Regions from separate parts of the Bacillus sp. WC2503 genome, predicted to be linked through region 3. Evidence: predicted binding sites of a transcription regulator. Region 3 holds the regulator's gene; each other region holds the start of a gene.
What was found. Region 3 encodes Rex, which represses fermentation and respiration genes when NADH is low (regulators of the CRP and FNR family bind a similar motif). Its sites were predicted from a motif close to TTGTGAAATATTTCACAA; they were not measured.
Positions count from the first base shown of each region.

Region 1 (4,836 bases), 3.8 Mb from region 3:
GCGAATAAAAGTGATGCAGAGGCTAAAAAACAAGTGTTAAATGTAACAGTATCAGAAGAAATTCCTTCACTTGATACTGCAAAAACGATGGATGGGACATCATCACACGTTATGCAAAACATATTTGAAGGGTTGTATGTGCTAGGTGATCAAGATCATCCTATTCCAGCAGTAGCAAAATCGTTTAAAAGAAGTGAAGATGGTAAAAAATATACATTTGATTTGCGTAAAGATGCAAAATGGTCAAATGGAGACAATGTAACAGCAAATGACTTTATATTTGCATGGAAACGTGCAGTTAACCCGCAAACGGCATCTCAATATGCGGACATGTTCTTTCATGTGAAAAATGCGAAAGAAATAAATAAGGGAACAATGTCACTTGATGAACTTGGGGTTAAAGTTATAAATGATTATAAGTTAGAGGTTGAACTTGAACAGCCAATTCCGTATTTTTTACAGTTGTTAGCACTGCCTATATACTTACCACAGCATGAATCATTTTTGAAAGAACAAGGAAATAAATACGGATTGGAACCTAGTAATCTCATATATAACGGCCCATTTGTATTAGAAAAATGGAAACATGAACAAGAGTTCCAATTAAAGAAGAATGCTACATATTGGGATCAAAAGAAAGTGAAATTAGACGAAATAAATTTTCATATTGTAAAGGATACAATGACGGCTGTAAATTTATATGAGGCCGGCGATTTGGATCGAGTACCTATTAATTCTCAAGTTGTAGACAAGTATAAAGGGAATAAGGAATTACATATGTCAAGTGATCCTGGAATCGCTATGCTACGTTTTAATGAGAAAAATAATGCGTTAGCCAATAAAAAAGTACGTCAATCTATCTCATTAGCATTAAATAAAGATGATTTTGTTGCTCACTTTATTAATAACGGGGCAAAACCTGCAAATGGACTTGTACCAGTTGGTCATATGAATGAAGAGACTGGCAAAGATTTTAGAAAAGAAAACGGAAATATTTCTTCATATGATTTGCAAAATGCGCAAAAGATTTGGGAAGAAGCGAAAAAAGAGCTTGGAGTAGAGCAAGTAAACCTCGGGTTTTTAACGTTTGAACAAGATAATGCAAAACGTATGGCAGAATATATAAAAGGTGATTTAGAAAAGAATTTGAATGGATTAACGTTACAAATTAAACAGCAGCCATTTAAGCAAAAGTTACAGTTAGAACAAACAGGTGATTACGATATAACGATGGCAAATTGGGGACCTGACTATAAAGACCCAATTAATTATTTAGAGTTATTTACGACGGGGAATCCGAATAATAAAATGAGTTACTCGAATTCTCATTACGATGATTTAATAAGGAAAGCGAAAAATGATTTTGTACTTGATCCGGAGAAACGATGGGAAGCGTTGCGAGAGGCTGAGCAGGTCTTATTAGAAGACGCTGCCGTGGCACCGCTTTATCATCTTGGTTCAGCTTATGTACAAAAGGATTATGTAAAAGGAATTGCAAAACATCAATTTGGTGGCGTTTATACTTATAAGAATGCTTATGTTGATAAGAAGTAAATAAAAAAACCTTACTTTTAAAAGTAAGGTTTTTTTACAGAGTGTTGGGAAACCCTTTAGGGTTGTTGCCAGCACATAAAAAAGATGAATGCGTAATTGTTGTTACGTATTCACAAAAAGTTGCAAAAAAATCAGATTGAGCAGTTTATTTAAGTAAAAAGAAGTTAGTAGTAAACGAAATTAAATAGCTAAGAAAAAAGCTCAATTTCTTACTTTTAATACTGAGAAACTGGTCAGTTATTAAAAAATTAGGGTATATTAACGGGGATTCATATTGGAACTAAGGTAGATCCATTTGGCTGTATTCTTAAGTTGTAGACTTAGAGATTGAAGCTGGAATTAATTATTTAATTCCTATTTCTGTACATAATATCGTGGGGAAGAAGGTAGTACTTTGAGAACAACAGAAAATTTTAACGACAAGGCCGATATATATGCGAAATATCGCCCCGATTACCCTAATGCATATATTGATTATTTGTTTTCGGCTAACCAACTGAAAGAGGACCGAATTGTGGCTGATATTGGTTCAGGTACGGGGATATTTAGCCACCAGTTGCTTGAAAGAGGTTTAAAGGTTATTGGAGTTGAGCCAAATGATGACATGAGAAAGATGGCTGAGCAATCGTTAAAACTATATGCTCGTTTTCAATCAATAAAAGCAACAGCTGAAAATACCACTTTAAAAGAGCATAGTGTGGATTTAGTAACTGTTGCTCAAGCATTTCATTGGTTTGATAAAGCAGCTTTCAAAATGGAATGCCAACGAATCTTGAAACAAAAGGCAAATGTTGCTCTCGTTTGGAATAGTAGAGATTTAACTAGTTCGATTATGAAAGAGAATGCAGAAATTTGCCAGAAAACCTGCCCGACTTTCAAAGGGTTTAGCGATGGAATAGAGGAAACTCCCGAAGTATTTAACACCTTTTTTAAGGATGGAAAGTATGAGTTTAAAGAGTATCAAAATGATTTACTTTTTGATTATGAAGGTTTTTTGGGAAGGAATTTATCAGCGTCCTATGCTCCGAAAAAGGATGAAGAAGAATATAAAAAATTTGTTTTTCTCCTGTCAGAGTTATTCGAAAAACATAGTAAGAATGGAAAAATTGTTCTTCAAAACATGACGCGAAGCTATCTAGGAAATGTCTAAACAACCGGACATAAAGGGACTTTAATCGAAGTGCCTATTTGAATTGTAGATTATCATGTACTAATTAAGATCTTCAACAAACGGGAGCGATTGTTGAACAACAATTAAAAGGGCGATACATATTATTCATGCATAATATGTATCGTCCTTTATTTTTTATGACCTTTTACAATTTAAGTCTTCTAACTAAAAAAAATCTGTTGAAGAAAGCCGCGATGTTTATAAAAAGTTGTGAAGCTTTGCCCTTTTAGATCATTTAGTCTAAAGGGGTGTTTATATTTTTAACAAAGAGCTTTTGTGATTGTTGAAGAGGAAGGTAGAAACATTAGATTAATAGCAGTATAGGGGCATTATTATGACTGAAGATTTTTATTTGTGATACATCTCACACCATAAATACATATATAACTTTACAATTAGAATATCAATTGATGGGAGGGTTAATCTTGATTAATCGTGATTTTAATGAAAATCCGTTTATTGTGATATGGGAGTTAACAAGGGCATGTCAATTAAAATGTCTGCATTGTCGTGCAGAAGCACAGTATCATCGTCATCCTCTAGAGCTAACATTCGAAGAAGGAAGAAAGCTAATTGATGATATATATGAAATGGAAAATCCAATGCTTGTATTTACTGGTGGAGATCCATTAATGCGTCCAGATGTATATGATATCGCGGAATATGCAGTGAAAAAAGGTGTTCGAGTTTCTATGACGCCAAGTGCCACTCCAAACGTGACGAAAGAAACGATTCAAAAAGCAAAAGAAGTGGGACTTGCTAGATGGGCATTTAGTTTAGATGGACCAACAGCTGAAATACACGATCATTTTAGAGGGACAGAAGGATCATTTCAATTAACAATGAATTCCATTCGTTATTTGCATGAATTAAAAATTCCTATTCAAATTAATACTGTTGTTTCTAAATATAATGTGGATGTACTTAAAGAAATGGCAATGTTAATAGAAGAATTAAAATGTGTACTTTGGAGTATATTTTTCTTAGTTCCAACAGGACGAGGTAAGGAAAAAGATATGATTTCACCAGCCCAACATGAAAGGGTATTCCATTGGCTATATAAGCTTAGTAAAAAGGTTTCTTTTGATATTAAAACAACAGCTGGTCAGCACTATAGACGGGTTGTGCTTCAAGAAAAAATGAAAGAAAATAACAAGACAAATCAGATCATTCAATATCAGGATGTATTGATGAATGGGACGACAGGGCGAATTGATGGGCTTGGTCGTGCTCCAAAAGGGGTGAATGACGGAAACGGTTTTGTATTTATTTCTCATATTGGAGATGTATATCCAAGTGGATTATTGCCTATTAAAACCGGGAATATTAGAACGACAGCACTAGCTGAAATCTATCGAAACTCTCCTGTTTTTCAAAACCTTCGTAATCCGGACAAGTATAAAGGAAAGTGCGGTGTTTGTGAGTTTCGATATGTTTGTGGGGGATCTCGTTCTAGAGCATATGCGATGACGGGGGATTACATGGAAAGCGAACCTTTCTGTGTATACATTCCAAAAGCATTGCGAAAACAGAAAAAGAACGTAAAAACGGGAAATGAGTAAAAGTTTGCTCATTTCCCGTTTTTTTAGATTTTATAATGTATTGTACTTCGCATCAATCGTACGATAATCTAAGAAATGAAAACCGATCGTTTTTTTCCATCCCTCATTAAAAATCTACTATTTGGATCCGTTGTACGGATACGAATTCTTCACACATAAATTCTATTAAACCGATTTTAATAAAGCATAAAAATTCGTATCATATGGAATATCATCTTGATACATATAATTTTTTAGAACGCCTTCTTTTTCAAAACCTAATTTTAATAGCACCTTATTTGAAGCTTCATTTTCAAGAAAGACAATTGCACCAATACGTTTTAAATGAAGCGTGTGGAAACCGTATGATATAACCTCAGAAACTGCTTCCGTAGCATAGCCATTTCCCCAGTGTTCAGGGAGAAAGGCATAACTTATATTTGCTCGTTTATGCTCAGAAGACCAATCGTGAAAACCAATTGTTCCAATGAGTTCTTTTTTATCTTTTAATTCGATGCCCCATTTTATACCGTTTCTTGCATTGTAACTCAACTTGAAATTATTAATAAT
Region 1 is NZ_JBQYMD010000001.1:1,066,428-1,071,263, forward strand. Features, by position in the region: gene ACUN26_RS05710 (peptide ABC transporter substrate-binding protein) at 1-1,554, shown strand, start outside; gene ACUN26_RS05715 (class I SAM-dependent methyltransferase) at 1,949-2,704, shown strand; gene ACUN26_RS05720 (TIGR04053 family radical SAM/SPASM domain-containing protein) at 3,136-4,287, shown strand; gene ACUN26_RS05725 (GNAT family N-acetyltransferase) at 4,453-4,836, opposite strand, start outside.
Region 1: ACUN26_RS05720 (TIGR04053 family radical SAM/SPASM domain-containing protein) is a predicted target of Rex. The motif match lies at 3,078-3,095, and genes of this name have one in related genera.

Region 2 (4,836 bases), 660 kb from region 3:
ATATAAGGAAACCGTTAAACCAGCTGTTGTAACCGAGACATTTAAATCTTTCGAAATAGATGGTAGTAAACCGACACTAATAAACTCGGTCGTACCAATCCCAAACGCACTAATTGCTAGTGCTAATAAAGCAAACATACTTCTTCGATTCGTCTGAACTTCCGAAGATGGTACTGTATATGAACTCAATTGAATTCCTCCTTATTACAAGAAATCCAATCATAATAGTATGATAAAAGGGCCCTTCTATCTTCTAAAACATATATTTCATACTTACAAATGCTATTATGAATGGTTTCATCCTTTTTTTGAAGAACGCACTTTAAAGTACGATAGGCACCAAAAAGTAACATAGTCACTTTTCAGTACCGTACTACTCATTTGCCTCTTACATGTGCTATTATGAAACATATTTAACATAATAAAAAGTACGTACTTTAAAGTGCTATAGGTACTAAAAAGTAACATTTATATTATTTAACTTACTTCGCTCACAAAAGGAGGGTTTCATATGAAGAAATACAATATTCCTGTAGAGGCGACTTTAGAAGTTATCGGCGGCAAATGGAAAGTTGTTATTCTTTGTCACTTAACGAAAGGTACAAAGAGAACGAGTGAACTAAAACGCTCAATGCCTGGTATTACACAAAAAATGTTAACGCAGCAATTACGTGAATTAGAAGACGACGGCGTTATTCAAAGAAAAGTATACAATCAAGTCCCACCAAAAGTAGAATATTCTCTTACTGATTACGGTTGGTCTTTAGAATCGATTCTTGATTCTCTTTGTTCTTGGGGCGAATGCCATCTTGAAAAAGAAGGTAACACATCGATGCTAATTGCGGAAGGTGAATAATAGGAAAAAGGAAAAAACGAACATGAATTTGTTCGTTTTTTCCTTTTTTTCTATATATATATGTACATTTCTAACTGAAACAAAATATTTTATACGCTTTCATACCTTGTCAGCACTACGTTATACACTCAATATCAAATAATTAGGAATCATTTTTATGTTAACATAGGTGTATATAGTATATAATATAGGATATATATTATATACACTTTCCGGTAACGGAGCTTTTCCATTATGCGGACAAGCCATATATCGGACAGTTCATAAATAATAAGTAAGACGTTATGGTTTTAGATTTATGTTTGCAGCTTAGTTGCTGTCATAAATTTAAAGGCATTTTATTGTGTTTTGTGAAACTTTGTATAAAGTTTCGTAAACGGTTACTATCTTACTTATAAAAAATAAGAGTATTGCTATCGTAAAGGAGAATTGGAGATGCCAGAAACTATGACTCAAACAAAGCCAGAACAAGAAACTGTACAAATTTCTGCTAGCCAAGGACAACTTGATGTACTTGATCAGTTGTTAAAACCTGAGGTACAAGAATCATTAACAACACTAGTAGAACAGCTTCCAAAATTAACTGAGCTTGTTAACATTTTAACTAAGTCTTATGACTTCGCTCAAACTGTTGCTACTGATGAAGTATTAAAAAGCGACACTGTTGGTGCAATCACAGAGCTTGTAGAGCCTGTAAAAGATACAGTGAAAAGCATGGCTGCAACTGCAATCGAAGCGAAAGATCGTGCTGACGAAAGCAACGAAGTTATCGGCCTATTCGGTCTATTAAAATTACTAAAAGACCCACAAGCACAAAAAATGTTCCGCTTTGTGAACGCATATCTTCAAATTAGTGCAGAACGTAACAATAAATAAGTTAACTTATAACAACAATTAGTAAAGACGGGGGATATCATACTATGTCAAAACAAATTGTCATCTTAGGCGCTGGTTATGGCGGTCTTCTTGCCGCTTTAAACGTACGTAAATTTTACAGCAAATCAGAAGCACAAGTTACAGTGATTAACCAATACCCAACACACCAAATCATCACTGAACTACATCGCCTTGCAGCTGGTAACGTTGCTGAGCAAGCAATTGCAATGCCACTTACAAAGCTTTTCAAAGGTAAAGATATCGATCTTAAAATCGCAACAGTTGAGTCATTCTCAGTTGATAGCAAAGAAATCAAACTAGCTGGTGGCACTACATTATCTTACGATGCACTTGTAGTTGCTTTAGGAAGTAAAACTGCTTACTTCGGTATTCCAGGACTAGAAGAAAACAGCATGGTATTAAAATCTGCTGCTGATGCAAACAAAATCTACAAACACGTTGAAGACCGTATTCGTGAATACGCGAAAACGAAAAACGAAGCGGATGCTACAATCGTAATCGGTGGTGGCGGATTAACTGGCGTTGAGCTAGTTGGTGAGCTTGCTGACATTATGCCTAAACTTGCAAAAAGCCACGGCGTAAATCCAAAAGAAGTTAAACTTCTTCTTGTTGAAGCAGGTCCAAAAATCCTTCCAGTATTACCAGACCACTTAATCGAACGTGCAACTACTAGCCTAGAAGCACGCGGTGTTACATTCTTAACTGGTCTTCCTGTAACAAACGTTGCTGGCAATGAAATCGACTTAAAAGACGGTCAAAAACTTGTTGCTAACACATTCGTTTGGACAGGCGGCGTACAAGGTAACCCATTAATCGGTGAATCAGGTCTTGAAGTAAACCGTGGTCGTGCAACAGTTGATGCATACCTACAATCTACTTCTCATAAAGACGTATTCGTTGCTGGAGACAGCGCTGTTGTCTTCGCTCCAGACGGACGTCCATACCCACCAACTGCACAAATCGCTTGGCAAATGGGTGAGTTAATTGGATACAACTTATACGCAGCACTAGAAGGCAAAGCATTCGAAGAGTTCGCACCTGTAAACTCTGGAACGCTTGCTAGTCTAGGACGTAAAGATGCTGTTGCTACAATTGGAGCAAGCAATACTCCACTTAAAGGCTTACCAGCATCATTAATGAAAGAAGCAAGTAACGTTCGTTACTTATCACACATTAAAGGTCTATTCAGCTTAGCTTACTAATCTGAATATAAGCCCGAATCATGCCCGGCATGGTTCGGGCTATTTTTATCCGTAATATTCTCTACTTACTTATATTCGGCAAAGAGATACTATAACCCTTTTTAATTATCTAAATATACTGACTTTTTTGTGTCGGAATTGTGTATATGAAAAGAGTGAAAGCATCTTTCTTACTTCCACTCTTCCACAAAAATTATTATCCCAATTTCACTAAGCTGTAGTTCTTCCTCCCTTTACGAATAATAATAAATCTTCCATCAAATGAATTTTCTACAGTAACATCCGTACCTACATCCGTTACTTTCTCACCATTCATAGAAATCGCACCGTTATTAATGTCTTCACGAGCTTGACGTCTAGATGGTTCAATCCCTAAATCAACTAGCCACTCTACAATATTTTTCGTCTCTTTGGAAGACTGGAATGTCGGCATCTCTTTAAAGCCTTGTTCAATTTCATCAGCTGTTAACGATTTAATATCTCCGCTAAATAATGCCGAGGTAATTTTCACAGCTTGCAATAATGCCTCTTCTCCATGAACGAATTTCGTCATTTCTTCGCCTAACACTTTTTGCGCTTCACGTTTATGAGGCTCGGCTTCTACCTTCGTTGCCAATTCATCAATTCGCTCTTTCGCTAAGAATGTAAAGTATTTCAAGTATTTAATTACATCACGATCATCTGTATTCACCCAGAACTGGTAAAATTCAAATGGCGTTGTTTTTTCAGCATCAAGCCAAACCGCACCACTTGCTGATTTTCCAAATTTCGTACCGTCTGATTTTAATAATAACGGAATTGTTAGTCCAAATACTTTCGCCTCATGTCCTTCTAACTTACGAATTAAATCTAACCCGCTCGTAATATTTCCCCATTGGTCACTACCACCAATTTGCAGTTGAACATCTTCTTTCGTGTATAAATGATGGAAATCCATCGCTTGCAAGATTTGGTACGTGAATTCTGTAAAAGAAATGCCTGTATCTAAACGACTTGCTACAATATCCTTCGCTAACATGCTATTGATGCTAAAGTTTTTCCCGTAATCACGTAAAAACTCAATAATGTTTATTTCATGTGTCCAGTCGTAGTTATTTACCATCTTCACTTCGCTATTTCCACCGAAATCAAATAGCTTTTTCATTTGCGCTGTTAACGCATCTACATTATGCTGCACTACTTCTAAAGTTTGCAGTTGACGCTCTGATTGACGTCCACTTGGATCACCAATTGTTCCTGTTGCCCCGCCAATTAAAATAACCGGATGATGACCAGCTAATTGGAATCTCTTCATCATCATAAACGGAATCAAATGTCCGATATGCATACTATCACCAGTTGGATCTACTCCGCAGTATAGTGAAATCTTTTTCTCTTCTACTAACTTACGTAAACCTTCTTCATCCGTCTGTTGATTCACAGCACCGCGCCATTCTAATTCATCAATAATATTCATCTTTTGTCATCCCCTTTATTTTTTTAAAACAAAAAAGCCCCTATGTCTATGACATAGGGACGATTATTCACCGTGTTACCACCCAGTTTGCATAAATAGCATAGCTATTCATACCACTCTTAGCAATAATATCGATTGCTACTCCGCTTAGCGTTACCTAAGATACTCCAGAGTGTAATTCACAAGTTTGTTTGTGCTAGGTTCCAGCAACCCCTAGCTCTCTTTGATAACAGTGACAAACTGCTACTGGGCTCTTTCAACGTATGTTATTTGTTAAATTATTAGCCATTATATTGAATTGAAAACAAATTGTCAACAATACCCAAATGTTATTTTAAAATAATTCATACTTTTATACGCTTTTAATTCAAAAATTATTGTAGATCTTCTCCAATAATCCTTACTTCTCTCTCTAACTTCACACC
Region 2 is NZ_JBQYMD010000001.1:4,227,989-4,232,824, forward strand. Features, by position in the region: gene ACUN26_RS21910 (MFS transporter) at 1-138, opposite strand, end outside; gene ACUN26_RS21915 (winged helix-turn-helix transcriptional regulator) at 512-856, shown strand; gene ACUN26_RS21920 (DUF1641 domain-containing protein) at 1,292-1,732, shown strand; gene ACUN26_RS21925 (NAD(P)/FAD-dependent oxidoreductase) at 1,777-2,955, shown strand; gene tyrS (tyrosine--tRNA ligase) at 3,152-4,411, opposite strand; T-box leader at 4,464-4,680, opposite strand; gene murB (UDP-N-acetylmuramate dehydrogenase) at 4,786-4,836, opposite strand, start outside.
Region 2: ACUN26_RS21920 (DUF1641 domain-containing protein) is a predicted target of Rex. The motif match lies at 1,205-1,222, and genes of this name have one in related genera.

Region 3 (4,836 bases):
TGTATACGTTCATAAGTGAAGTACCACCACCTGCAACGATACCTTCTTCTACTGCTGCACGAGTTGAGTTAAGTGCATCTTCAATGCGAAGTTTGCGCTCTTTTAACTCAGTTTCAGTTGCTGCACCTACTTTAATTACTGCTACGCCACCAGCTAATTTAGCAAGACGCTCTTGTAATTTTTCACGATCGAATTCAGAAGTTGTTTCTTCTAATTGCGCACGGATTTGACCGATGCGAGCTTCGATTTGTTGTGTGTTTCCAATACCTTCAACTACAGTTGTGTTTTCTTTCGTTACAACGATTTTACCAGCGCGTCCTAAAGATTCAACTGTAGCAGATTTTAAGTCACGTCCTAATTCTTCAGTGATTACTTCGCCACCAGTTAAGATTGCGATATCTTCTAGCATTGCTTTACGACGGTCACCAAATCCAGGAGCTTTAACAGCCACTACATTGAATGTACCACGAAGTTTGTTCACTACTAATGTAGCTAAAGCTTCGCCTTCTACATCTTCAGCAATGATAAGAAGTGGTTTACCTTGTTGTACCACTTGCTCTAATACTGGTAAGATTTCTTGGATGTTAGAAATCTTTTTGTCAGTAATTAAGATATATGGGTTATCAAGAACAGCTTCCATTTTGTCAGAATCAGTAATCATGTAAGGAGATGCATATCCACGATCAAATTGCATACCTTCTACTACGTCTAATTCCGTTGTGAATCCTTTAGATTCTTCTAAAGTAATAACGCCGTCGTTACCAACGCGCTCCATTGCTTCAGCGATTAATTGACCTACTTCTTCGTCAGCCGCAGAAATAGCAGCTACTTGTGCGATAGAAGATTTACCTTCAATTGGTTTAGAAATCGCTTTTAATTCTTCAATTGCAGCAGTAACAGCTTTTTCGATACCTTTACGAAGACCCATTGGGTTTGCACCAGCTGTTACGTTTTTAAGACCTTCACGAATCATAGCTTGCGCTAATACAGTTGCAGTTGTCGTTCCGTCACCAGCTACATCGTTTGTTTTGCTAGCAACTTCTGCTACTAATTTTGCACCCATGTTTTCGAATGCATCTTCTAATTCGATTTCTTTTGCGATTGTTACACCATCATTTGTAATAAGTGGTGAACCGAATTTTTTCTCAAGTACAACGTTACGACCTTTTGGTCCAAGCGTTACTTTTACTGCGTTTGCAAGAGTGTCGACACCGCGAAGCATCGAACGACGTGCTTCTTCACTAAATTTAATATCTTTTGCCATAATAATTGACCCCCTTGGAATTTTTAAGATTTATATAATTAACCGATAACTGCTAAAATGTCACTTTCACGTAAAATCAAGTAGTCTGTACCTTCGTATTTTACTTCAGTACCTGCATATTTTGAGAAGATGATAAGATCACCTGCTGCTACCTCTAAAGCAACACGCTCACCATTTTCAAGCACTCGACCAGTACCTACTGCAATAACTTTACCCTCTTGTGGTTTTTCTTTTGCAGTGTCTGGTAATACAATACCACTTGCTGTTTTTTCTTCTGCTTGAACAAGCTCAATTACAACGCGATCACCTAATGGCTTTAGCATGAACAATAACCTCCTCATTGTGTTATGTAAATTTTTTATTAGCACTCGAGTCACCCGAGTGCTAACACACTTATAATAATAAATAATCTCAATTTCTTTTGCAAGTAAAAAAATCATAATTTTTTCGCAAATTACTATATATACTCTTCTATATAAAATCCTTCTTCTACTACCTTTACTATATGAATCGTTGTTTCCACTACTCGTATGTTACAATATGAAAGACACCCTAAGTTGTTTTCGCTACACACACAACTTTTTCCTGTCTTCTATTTTAATTTCCAATGCAGATTTACAAAAAAAACATAATTCGAATGAAAGTTTATATCGTAGGTAGCATATTACATGTTATCCTGCCTTATCTCATACACTAGAGTTAGAAAGGATGGTTAAACCATTTGAAGAAACAATATTGGTGGATTATCGTTACATACATTTTAATGCAATTGTCGGGTATTGCCGGATTACCACTTCTTCTGAAAACCGGACTATACGATAATAGAGGATTTACCAACGAGGAAAAGTTTCAACTAATAACCGGACATTGGTCTATTATTAGCTTTTTCATTGCACTATGCGTTGTAATTTGGTTACTTAGAACAGATATTCGTGACAGGCATTTAGATGCAATGCGCTCTTCTGTTCCAGCTACAATCGGGTGGATTTTTATCGGGTTCTTCTTAGCAATCATCTCACAAAGTATTGCAGGTATGATTGAAATGTATCTATTAGGGATTACACCTGGATCTGAGAATACAGACCGACTTATGGACATCGCAAGAACGACACCTTGGTTCCTTATTGTTATATCTATAATCGGACCTATTTTAGAAGAAATCGTATTTAGAAAAATTTTATTTGGTACACTTTATAAGAGATTTAATTTCTTCGTTGCTGCTATTATTAGTTCACTCGTATTCGCAGCGATTCATTTTGATTTTACTCACCTATTGGTATACACTTCTATGGGGCTCGTATTCGCCTTCTTATATGTAAAAACGAAACGCATTATCGTTCCTATAGCAGCCCATGTAGCAATGAATACATTAGTTGCCATTGGACAGATTTTCATGAGCAATGAACAAATTCAAGAAATGATTAAAGAAGCTGAAAAAATGCAAGGCTTTATCGGAGGATTTTTTGTATGAGAAACTCACCATTGTTCATGGCTGCATTGTATTTCCTTCTCGGATGTATCTTTACACGTTTCGCCATTACGAACGTGACAGATACAATCTGGAATATGTGGACAATACTATTTGCAGTTATGGCAACAATTGATTTTAATTTGGCACTTCGCCTTATATTAGTGAAATTCACAAAGAAAAAACAATAATAAAACGCAGAGGTCACCTCCTCTGCGTTTTATTGTGGATAATTCTTTAAAAAGTAAACAAGCGTTTGTAGCTCTACAGCTAAATCAATATGATGAATTCTTATATTCTCTGACACATTTAAGCGTGCTGGTGTGAAGTTTAAAATACCGTGCACGTTTGTTTCTGCCAATCTATCGGCTACAGATTGCGCTACTGTAGCGGGTACTGTTAATATTGCCACTTGTATATCATTTGATAACCTTTCTTCTAATTCATCTAAATGATATACAGGAATACCCCCGATTTCTGTTCCAACTTTCTCTTCACTAACATCAAATGCCATTTCAATTTTTGTATTATTGTTTTTCGTGAAATTATAATGTAAGAAAGCGGTCCCTAAATTACCTACTCCAATAAGCGCTACACGTGTTATATCATCTTGATCGAGTGTTTCACGGAAAAATGATAATAAATAATTTACGTTATATCCATATCCCTTTTTCCCTAATGCTCCAAAGTATGAGAAATCTCTTCGAATAGTTGCGGAATCAACCTTTACCGCTTCACTCAATTCGGCTGATGAAACACGTTGCTTACCAGAAAGAGATAAGTTTTGGATAAATCGATAGTATAGAGGCAATCGTTTAGCAGTGGCTTGCGGAATTTTCTGCTGATCCATATAACCTCTCCTCTCTTCCTATCTTTATTCATATACTTGAATCGAATACAGAAGTTTAGTACTTATGAATTTCCTTGTATAATAAAGAGAAGAAGTATTCTCTCTTTATTTTAAACTATACACTATTTTTAGTATGATTGAGAAATATAAACATGGCAAAGTTAAGAAATTATTTGAGGTGAAAACATTGATTTTATTACAAGTAAACGGGCTTTCAAAATTATACGGTGCCGAAACGATTCTTGCAAACATAAAATTGGAAGTGCAAACGAAAGATCGTATCGCTTTAGTTGGACGAAATGGAGCCGGAAAATCTACATTATTAAAAATTATCGCCGGTGAATTATCTCATGATGGCGGCGAAATTATAAAACCGAAAGATGTCTCAATTGGGTACTTAGCTCAAAATACTGGATTAGAAACATCATTAACAATTTGGGATGAAATGCTAACCGTCTTTACACACCTACAGCAAATGGAGACAAAACTTCGAAGGCTAGAGCAAGAAATGGGAAAAGAAGAAAACTTTTCAAATGCCGCTACATATGAAAAATTATTAGCTGATTATGACCAATTGCAATTAGATTATAAAGATCAAGGCGGCTATCAGTACGAAGCAGATATTCGCTCCATTTTAAGCGGTCTTGGTTTCCCTGTTGAAACGCATCAGACGACAATTTCTACGTTAAGTGGCGGACAAAAAACGAGATTAGCTCTTGGGAAATTATTATTAACGAAACCAGACTTACTTATTTTAGACGAGCCTACAAACCATTTAGACATCGAAACATTAACGTGGCTTGAGCAATACTTACAAGGTTATCCTGGCGCAATTTTAATCGTTTCTCATGACCGTTATTTCTTAGATAAGCTTGTTACACAAGTATATGAAATTTCGAATAAAGAAAGCAGACGATTTGTTGGTAACTACAGTAAATATTTAGACTTAAAATCAGCCCTATACGAACAAGAAATGAAGCGTTACGAAAAGCAACAAGATGAAATCGCTAAACTTGAGGACTTCGTTCAAAAAAATATAGCACGTGCATCTACGACAAAACGTGCACAAAGCCGTCGTAAACAATTAGATAGAATGGAATTATTAACCAGACCATTAGGTGACTCTAAATCAGCCTCATTCCACTTCGATATTGAAAAACAAAGTGGAAATGATGTTTTACAAGTAAAAGATGCAACCATCGGTTATGATGAGGATCCTATTATTGAACATGTAAATATGCGCTTAACTCGGGG
Region 3 is NZ_JBQYMD010000001.1:4,887,412-4,892,247, reverse strand. Features, by position in the region: gene groL (chaperonin GroEL) at 1-1,264, opposite strand, end outside; gene groES (co-chaperone GroES) at 1,303-1,587, opposite strand; gene ACUN26_RS25400 (CPBP family intramembrane glutamic endopeptidase) at 1,986-2,735, shown strand; gene ACUN26_RS25395 (YdiK family protein) at 2,732-2,923, shown strand; gene ACUN26_RS25390 (redox-sensing transcriptional repressor Rex) at 2,953-3,582, opposite strand; gene ACUN26_RS25385 (ABC-F family ATP-binding cassette domain-containing protein) at 3,770-4,836, shown strand, end outside.